2 regions of the Microbacterium paludicola genome follow, and region 2 is predicted to be linked to the other one. Evidence: predicted binding sites of a transcription regulator. Region 2 holds the regulator's gene; the other holds the start of a gene.
What was found. Region 2 encodes HrcA, which represses chaperone genes, less so after heat shock. Its sites were predicted from a motif close to TTNGCACTCGNNNNNNNCGAGTGCNAA; they were not measured.
Positions count from the first base shown of each region.

Region 1 (4,795 bases), on a different contig from region 2:
TTCGCCGCGCGCTGGCCGATCGAGGTGCACATGGCGCCGCGCCGGCACGTGCCCGACTTCGCGGCGCTGTCGACGGCCGAGCGCGACGAGCTCGCACCCCTCTACCTGCGCCTGCTGCGCGGGGTCGACGCGATGTACCGCACCGACTCGAACATCGCGTTCGCCGGCGGCACGCCGTACATCGCCGCCTGGCACCAGGCCCCCGTCGAGATCGGGCGCGACACCGCTCGTCTCCACCTGCAGCTGACGTCGCCGCGCCGCGGGGCGGACAAGCTCAAGTTCCTCGCCGGATCCGAGGCCGCCATGGGCGCCTGGATCGGCGACATCCCGCCGGAGCAGTCGGCGGACAGACTGCGCGAGGCCCTCGCCACGATCACGGAGGATCCGGCATGGGATTCACTGAACCAGCGGAGCGGGTCGGAGTGACCGCGCTGAACGACGCCGAGGCGCTGTTCGCCACCCTGACCGGCCGCGGCGCCGAGGGGGTCTGGTCGTCGGCCGGGCGCGCGAACCTCATCGGCGAGCACACCGACTACAACGAGGGCTTCGTGCTGCCGTTCGCGATCCAGCACCGCACGTATGCGGCCGCCGGAATGCATGCCGACCTGGCGATCCGCGTCGTCTCGACGTTCTCGCCCGACCCCGTCGAGGTCGCGCTCGCCGAGCTCGAGACGCTGTTCTCCCGGACGCCCGGCGCCGCCGTGGCGAGTGGCACGGTGCCCGAGTGGGCGGCATATCCGCTCGGCGTCGCCTGGGCGGCGCTGGCGGCATCCGGCCGATCGGCGGCGGACGTGCCCGGCGTGGACATCGCCATCGCCTCGAACGTTCCGGTGGGGGCGGGTCTGTCGTCCTCCGCCGCCATCGAGGGCTCCGTCGCGGCCGCCCTCAACGACCTCTGGCAGCTCGGCCTGTCGCCGCTGGACATGGCGAAGGTGGGCCGTCGCGCCGAGAACGAGGCCGTGGGGGCGCCGACGGGGATCATGGACCAGGTCTCGTCGATCCTCGGACGGGCCGACGCCGCGACCTTCCTTGACTGCCGCACGCTCGAGACGCGCTCGGTCGACCTCGGGCTCGAGCGCGAGGGGCTGATGCTACTCGCGATCGACACGAAGGTCGAGCACGCGCACGCAAGCGGCGGCTACCGCGATCGCCGCGCCGCCTGCGAGCGCGGAGCGGCGGCCCTCGGGGTGCCGTCCCTGCGCGACCTGACGGAGGCGGATCTGGATCGCGCGCGCGACATCCTGGACGACGTCACCTTCCGCCGCGTGCGTCACATCGTGACCGAGAACCAGCGGGTGCTCGACACGGTCGACGCCCTCGCCTCCGGCGGGCCGCGCGCGATCGGCGACCTGCTCGTGGCGTCCCATGCGTCGATGCGCGACGACTTCGAGATCTCGGTGCCCGAGCTCGACACCGCGGTCGACGCGGCGCTCGCGGCGGGTGCCATCGGCGCGCGCATGACCGGCGGCGGCTTCGGCGGCTCGGCGGTCGCGCTCGTGGAGGCGGATGCGGTGCACGCGGTCGCCGACGCCGCTGCCCGCGCCTTCGCCGACCGCGGCTATGCGGCCCCGCACGCCTTCACGGTCGTTCCCTCGGAGGGCGTGCGCCGCGACGCGTGATCCGGCGCGTTTCGACTCCTCGCTGACGCTCGTCGCTCAACGAACAGGATGGGTTGAACCCTCTTCCGGTCGTTGAGCGAGCGAGGAACGAGCGAGTCGAAACGCCCCGAAACGCCCGTACACAGAAGGGGACCCGGACGGATCCGGGTCCCTGTGTCGTGCGTGAATGCGTCAGGCGGTCAGCTCGGGCGTGACCTCCTGGGCGCCGCCGACCGAGCGCTGCACCTCGATCTTGCGCGGCTTCGCCTTCTCGCTGATGGGGATGAGCACGCTCAGCACGCCGTTGTCGTACGTCGCCGAGATGCCGGCCGTGTCGATCCCCTGACCGAGGTTGAGCTGGCGCAGGAACGAGCCGGTCGAGCGCTCGCGGGTGATCCACTTCACTCCCTCGGCGCTGCGAGCGGTGCGCTCGGCGCGGATCGTCAGCAGCTGGCCGTCCACGTCGATGTCGACGCTGCCCGGATCGATGCCCGGAAGGTCGGCGCTCAGCACGTAGTGGTCGCCGTCGCGGTAGAGGTCCATCGGCATCAGCCGCGGACCCTGACGGTCGAACAGCTGCTCGGCCATGCGGTCGAACTCACGGAACGGGTCGAAGAACATCGCCATGGTGATCCTCCTCTGTCTGTTCGTGGCGCTTCAGACCTGGAGTCTTGAGGACTCGATATATGAATTAGCACTCTCGGGGTGAGAGTGCCAGAAGTGTGGCTGAGAGGAGATTAAGAAGTCGCCGAGAATGGAGGCGTGATGCCCCACCCCGATGCCGCGCTCTGCGCCGCGCTCGCCGCCGACCTGCAGGCCGCACGTTTCCGCTCCGAGGCGCTGCGCGCCGCGTGGGGCGTCGAGGCCGACGACGCGATCGGGCGCGGGCTGCGCGTGCCAGCCCTCCGCGGCCTCGGCGAACGACGGGATGCGCTGGCCACCCTCGGGCGGCTGCTCGTGCTCGGCGTCGCCCAGCCGCGCGCGGCCGTCGACGCCGCCCTGCCGACGCTCGGCGCCGACGGGCTCGAGCGGCTCGGTCTTGCCGAGGTCGGGGAGGAGGTCGTCCCGCGCGCGATCATCCGGCCCCAGTCGTACCTCGACACCGAGGGCACGGGCGAATGGTGGCTGGCGAGCGACCTGGACGAGATCGCCACGGGCGGCGGCGCCCTCGCCGAGGATCACGTGCTCGGCGTCGGCGGCGCCTCGCTCACCCTCGCCGGCCTCCAGCTGCCCACACCGGCGGGCTGCGTGCTCGACCTCGGCACCGGATGCGGCATCCAGGCCCTGCGCGCGCGGAGATACGCCGGATCCGTCGTCGCCACCGACCTGTCGGAGCGCGCCCTCGCCTTCACCCGCCTGAACGCCCTGCTCAACCGCGACGAGGGGATCGAGACCCGGCTCGGCAGCCTGTTCGAGCCCGTGGCGGGAGAGACCTTCGACCGGATCGTCACCAACCCGCCGTTCGTCATCACGCCGCGCGCGCAGGGAGTTCCCGGCTACGAGTACCGCGACGGCGGGATGGTCGGCGACGCGCTCGTCGAGCAGGTCGTCCGCGGCGTCGGCACGCACCTCGCGCCCGGCGGCGTCGCGCAGCTGCTCGGCAACTGGGAGACCCGCGGCGGCGTCGACGGCCTCGACCGGGTGCGCGAGTGGGTGGCATCCTCGCCCGTGCCGCTCGACGCGTGGATCATCGAACGCGAGCAGCTGGACCCCATCCAGTACGCCGAGATGTGGATCCGCGACGGCGGCACCGCTCCCGGATCGCCTCGCCACGACGAGCTGCTCGGCGCATGGCTCGACGACTTCGCCGAACGGGGCGTGACCTCGGTGGGCTTCGGCTACGTGCTGCTGCGGCGCCCTGAGGGCGCTCCCACGCTCGCCCGGTACCAGCGCGTGTCGCAGCCCATCCCGTCGGAGGGCGGGCTCGGCGCGCACCTCGCGCAGGCGCTGGAGGCGCACGACCGGCTCGCGCGGATGGACGACGACGCGCTCGCCGCCGCGACGCTGCGCACCGCCGCCGACGTCACCGAGGCGAGGCACCACCTGCCGGGCATCGGAGACCCGCAGGTCATCGAGCTGCGCCAGGGAGCCGGCTTCGGCCGCGCCATCCAGGCCGACCCCGGTCTCGCCGCCCTCGTCGGCGCGTGCGATGGCGACCTCGCTGTGGGCCCTCTCATCGCGGCGATCGCCGACCTCCTCGAGGCAGACGGCCCCGCGCTCCGCGCGGAGCTGCTCCCCCGTGTGCGCGAGCTGGTGGTGGACGGGTTCCTGAGTTTCTTTTAAGAAGCGGCTCGCACGCGCTCGGGCGACGCTCCGCGCCGCCGCTCGGCGAGCGAGGCACCGTCGCTGGCGCTCCGTTGCGGCAGCGCTTCGCGCTGCGGGGTCGCTTCGCTCCACGCTCACGTCGTTCGCACAGGGGTACAAGCGTTTGCCCAACCCCGGTTATCGAGCGAGCGGAGCGAGTCGAGATGACGGCTCGCACGGGCGGGCGGGTTGGGGTCGGTCGCTTCGGCTCGCAAGCTCGCTCAGCAACCGGTGGGGGGCACAGCGCTCCACCCAACCGCGGTTATCGAGCGAGCCTGCGAGTCGAGATGACCGGCTCGCACGGATGGATGGCTTGGGGCGGGTCGCTTCGGCTCGCTGGCGCTCGCTCAGCAACCGGTGGGGGTACAGGTGCGGCGTGTGCAGCTCAACGCGCCGCGTTCGACGCGTTCGCCGCACTTTTGCGCGCACGACCCTGGTTATCGAGCGAGCGGAGCGAGTCGAGATGACCGGCTCGCACGGGCGGGCGGCTTGGGGTCGGTCGCTTCGGCTCGCAAGCTCGCTCAGCAACCGGTGGGGGTAGAGGTGCGGCGTGTGCACCTTTCGCGCCGTCGTTCGGTGCGTTCGCCGCACCTTTGCGCGCACACAACCCCGGTTATCGAGCGAGCTTGCGAGTCGAGATGACGGCTCGCACGGGCGGGCGGCTTGGGGTCGGTCGCTTCGGCTCGCAAGCTCGCTCAGCAAGCGGTGGGGGTGCTTTCCTCTTCAGCCGAGGGCGACGAGGGCGACGGCCACCGCGCAGGCGGCGAGGCCGACGGCCTGGCCGCGGTGGATGCGCTCGTGCAGCACGAGCGCGGCGAGGATGACGGTCGCCGCCGGATAGAGCGACGCGATCACCGCGACGACCGTGAGCAGGCCCTGCTGCGCCGCGAGCA
Region 1 covers NZ_BAAANG010000001.1:242,035-246,829, forward strand. The annotation lists gene galT (galactose-1-phosphate uridylyltransferase) at 1-426, shown strand, start outside; gene galK (galactokinase) at 390-1,619, shown strand; gene ABD161_RS01215 (Hsp20/alpha crystallin family protein) at 1,791-2,225, opposite strand; gene ABD161_RS01220 (DUF7059 domain-containing protein) at 2,364-3,881, shown strand; gene ABD161_RS01225 (EamA family transporter) at 4,626-4,795, opposite strand, start outside.
Region 1: ABD161_RS01215 (Hsp20/alpha crystallin family protein) is a predicted target of HrcA. The motif match lies at 2,290-2,316, and genes of this name have one in related genera.

Region 2 (4,795 bases):
TCCGCCGTCGGCTCGAGCACGAGGATGCGGTCGCCCCGCGCGGCGAGAGCGGCCGTCGTGGCGATCGGCGTGACCTCGGGAAGCCAGGCGCGGTGCGCCTGCTTCGCGGCCTCGCGCACGATGGTCGCCCAGCGGGTGCGGCCCTTCTCGGCCTTCGGCCCCTCCCAGCGCGAGACGGAGCGCGACGCCTGCCACGGCACGATCTCGTCGACACCCAGCTCGGTCGCCGCCTGCACCGCGAGCTCGTCGCGATCGCCCTTCGCCAGCGCCTGGGCCAGCGCGATGCGCGGGCTCGGGGCGTCCTCGTCACGGCGCGCGACGATCCGGACGACCACCTCGCGCGGGGCGACGCTCTCGCACTCGCCCTCCAGCCAGGCTCCGCGGCCGTCGGTCACGGTGACCGCCTCGCCCACGCGCACGCGGCGCACGGCGGCGGCATGGTGGGCCTCCGCTCCCGTGAGCGTCAGCGTGTCGCCGGGCGCGACGGCGCCGGCCGTCTCGTCGATGAAGTGAAGGGCCACGGCGGATCAGCCCTGCCGGAAGCGGTCGCGCAGCTTCGAGAACAGGCCCTGATGGAACTCCGCCAGTCGCGGCGCTGGCGCCTTTGTGCGCTTCGCGAGCTCCTCGACCAGCGCGCGCTCCTTGGCGTCGAGCCGCGTCGGGGTGACCACGTGCACGCCGACCCGCAGGTCGCCGCGCTGGCCCGAACGCAGCCCGGTGATGCCGCGGTCCTTGATGGTCAGCACGTCGCCGCCCTGCACGCCGGGGCGCAGTTCGAGGTCGACGGGCCCGTCGAGCGCCTCGATCGTCGTGGTCGAGCCCAGGATCGCGTCGGTCATCGAGACCTCGAGCGTCGCGAGCAGGTCGTCGCCGTCGCGGCTGAACACCGGGTGCGGCGTGACCTGCACCTCGATGTAGAGGTCGCCGTTCGGGCCGCCCGCGGGGCCGACCTCGCCCGAGCCGGGCAGCTGCAGCCGCAGGCCCGACTCGACGCCGGCGGGGATGTCGACCGACACGGTGCGACGCGAACGCACGCGGCCCTGACCGCCGCACGTCGGGCACGGGTGCGGGATCGTCGTGCCGTACCCCTGGCAGGCACCGCAGGGCTGGGAGGTGACGACGTTGCCGAGAAGGCTGCGCACCTGGCGCTGCACGTGACCGGAGCCGCCGCAGATCTCGCAGCGCTCGGGGCCGGTGCCGGGCTGGCAGCACGAGCCGTTGCACGTCTCGCACAGCACTGCCGTGTCGACCTCGAGGTCGCGGTGGGCGCCGAAGACGACGTCGCCGAGCTCGAGCGTGACGCGCACGAGCGCATCCTGGCCCCGCTCACGGCGGGAGCGCGGGCGACCACCGCGGCCGCCGCCTCCCGCGCCGAAGAAGGTCTCGAAGATGTCGCTGAAGCCGCCGAAGCCGCCCGCCCCGCCGAACATGCTGTCGTCGCCGCCCATGTCGTAGCGGCGACGCTTCTCGTCATCGCTCAGCACCTCGTAGGCGTGGGTGACGAGCTTGAACTTCTCGGCCGCGTCCTCGCTGGGATTCACGTCGGGGTGAAGCTGGCGCGCCAGCTTGCGATAGGCCTTCTTGATCTCGTCGGAGCTCGCCTCGCGCGACACTCCGAGCACCTCGTAGTGGTCAGCCACAGTCCGCCTCTCGGGGGTCGCGCACCCGCGCGGCCCCGCACTTTCGATGGATCGCGCTCGGGCGATCCCGGTTGATCGATGCCGCTTACCGGCGGTTCTCGTCCTCGTCGAGCAGCCTGGTGAGGTACCGCGCCACGGCGCGAGCCGCCGCCAGGTTGCTCGGGTAGTCCATCCGCGTGGGGCCCATCAGCCCCACGCGTGCCCGGCCGACGCCGGCGTCGTAGTCGCTGGTGATGACGGAGGCCTCCGTCAGCCCGAACGCGTCGTTCTCGCGTCCGATGCTGGCCGAGAGACCCTTCTCATCCGCCGCCATCTCCGACATCAGCCGCAGCAGGGTCACCTGCTCCTCGATCGCCTGGAGGAGCGGATGGATGCTGCCGCGGAAGTCCTGCTCGCGCTTGGCGAGCGTCGCCGCGCCGGCCATCACGAGGCGGTCCTGCCGGAACTCGTCGAGCTCCTCCCCGGCGACGGCGGCGATCGTGAGGAGCGCCTCGTCGAGCCGCGCGCGGTCGGCGGGCGCGGATGCGCGCAGCTCCTCGATCCGCTCGGAACCGGATCGCACCGAGCGTCCGGTGATGAGCGAAGCGAGCTGCGCGCGAAGCAGGGCCACATCCTGCTCGTCGACGCCGCTCGGGGTCGCCGTCAGCCGCTGCGACACGCGTCCCGTGTCGGTCACGATGATGACGAGCATCCGGAACTCGTCCAACCGCACGAGTTCGACGTGGGTCACGTTCGCCGAGGCGAACGACGGGTACTGGACGAGCGCGACCTGGCCGGTGAGCTGCGTGAGCAGGCGCACGGTGCGGGCCAGCAGGTCATCGAGGTCGGCCGGATCCTGCAGGAAGGTCGAGATCGCCGCGCGCTGCGCCGTGGAGAGCGGTCGCAGCTCGGCGAGGTGGTCGACGAAGACCCGGTAGCCCTTGTCGGTGGGCACCCGGCCGGACGAGGTGTGCGGAGCGGTGATCAGCTCCTCGTCCTCGAGCAGCGCCATGTCGTTGCGGATGGTCGCGGCCGACACCCCGAAGGCGTGGCGTTCGACGATCGACTTGCTGCCGACAGGTTCGTGCGTGTCGACGTAGTCCTGCACGATCGCGCGCAGGACCTGCAGTCCGCGGTCCGTGACCATGGGCACCTCCCCGTCGCGCTTGGCACTCACTCGTTCTGAGTGCCAATTCTAGCGAGGTTCGGCGTCGCGTCGCTGAGCAGGCGAGGCGAGTCGAAACGGCCTGGACTGCCCGGATCAGCAGTCGCCCAGACATTGCGCGTTTCGACTCCCTCGCTTCGCTCGGTCGCTCAACGACCGGAGGGTGCCATCACTCCGTTCCCTCGCTTCGCTCGGTCGCTCAACGACCGGAGGGTGCCATCACTCCGTGAGCGCGCGCACGACGGCGTCGGCGAGGAGACGCCCGCGCAGGGTGAGCACAACGCGCCCGCGGATGGCCGCCGCGCCATCCACGAGACCGTCGGCCACGAGTCCGGCGACATTGCGCCGGGCGTCGGCTCCGAGGGACTCGACAGCGAGCCCCTCGCGGATCCGGCTCTCGAGCAGCACACGCTCGAGCGCGCGGGCATCGGCGTCCGGTGTCTCGCGTCCGGCCGCGGGCGACTCGCCGAGCGCCAGGCGCTGGGCGTACGCGGCGGGATGCTTCACGTTCCACCAGCGCAGGCCGCCCACGTGGCTGTGCGCGCCCGGGCCGAACCCCCACCAGTCGGAGCTGCGCCAGTACGCGAGGTTGTGCCGCGAGCGGTGGCGCTCGCCGCGCGCCCAGTTGCTGACCTCGTACCACTCGAAGCCCGCGGCGCCCAGCTTCGCGTCGGCCAGCTCGTACATGTCGGCCTGCAGATCGTCGTCCGGCGCGGGCACCTCACCGCGCTTGATCTGGCGGGCGAGCTTCGTGCCGTCCTCGATGATCAGCGCGTAGGCCGAGATGTGGTCGGACTCGAGCGCGAGGGCGGCGTCCAGCGAGGCCTCCCAGTCGGCGAGGGTCTCCCCCGGCGCGCCGTAGATGAGGTCGACGCTGACGTCCAGCCCCGCGTCCCGCGCGTCGTCCACCGCCGTGCGCACGTTCGACGGCGTGTGCGTGCGATCGAGCGCCGCGAGCACATGCGGCACCGACGACTGCATCCCGATCGACATGCGGTTCACACCGGATGCCGCGAGCTCGCGCACGACGGCGGGTGTCACCGTGTCGGGGTTCGCCTCCACCGTGACCTCGGCGCCGTCCGCGAGGCCGAACGCGTCGCGCACGCCGTCGAGCATCCGCCCCAGATCGCCCGCGGGCAGCAGGGTCGGCGTGCCGCCGCCGAAGAACACGGTGCGCGCCGGGCGCAGCGCGCCCGCGTCCGCCAGCACCTCGCGGCCGAGCGCGATCTCGCGCAGCAGCGTGTCGGCGTACTCGTCCTGGCGCGCCCCGCGCAGCTCGCTCGACGTGTACGTGTTGAAGTCGCAGTAACCGCAGCGCACGCGGCAGAACGGCACGTGCAGATACACGCCGAAGTCGACATCCGGATCGATCAGGATCCCGTCGGGCAGGCGTCCGTCGGCCGGGGCCGGATCGCCGAGGGGCAGCGGGCCGGCCATCAGCGGCCCGTCACGAACCCGGCGTGGCGAACAGCGGGGAGATCGCGCGCAGGTACCCGGCGAACAGCGCCCGGCGGCGACGGCGCACGAAGCCCTTGAACATCCGGTACAGCAGCCCCACGCCGCGGTCGAACGCCTTCACTGTGCACCACACCTCATCGTTGTCGCGCCACTCGACCATAAACGACTCCTCGCCGCTGACCATCGACCCGCCGACGGTGCCGAGGGCGAAGCCGACGCGGCGCGCCTCCTCGATCACGAAGATGACCCGCAGCTCGGCGTCGGCGCGCATCCCGTTGACGCGGCCGTGCACGCGAAGCGTCGTTCCGGGGCCCGCGTACGGAGTGCCCTCGGCGTCGTAGCGCTGGTCGCTCTCGAGCTTGGAGGGAGCCACCGGGTTGCCCTCGCCGTCGAAGCTCACTCCCGAATAGGCCGGTCCCGGCGCCGGGCGCACGTCCGTGACCTTCAGGCCCGCGCCCTTCAGCGCACCCCACGACAGCAGGGCGTCGCCCGCCGTGCGGAAACGCTCCTCGCCGCTGCCGATGCGCCACGAATCCGCAGCCGGGATGCTGTG
Region 2 covers NZ_BAAANG010000019.1:83,283-88,077, reverse strand. The annotation lists gene ABD161_RS10045 (16S rRNA (uracil(1498)-N(3))-methyltransferase) at 1-521, opposite strand, end outside; gene dnaJ (molecular chaperone DnaJ) at 528-1,640, opposite strand; gene hrcA (heat-inducible transcriptional repressor HrcA) at 1,726-2,766, opposite strand; gene hemW (radical SAM family heme chaperone HemW) at 3,004-4,221, opposite strand; gene ABD161_RS10025 (DUF1990 domain-containing protein) at 4,232-4,795, opposite strand, start outside.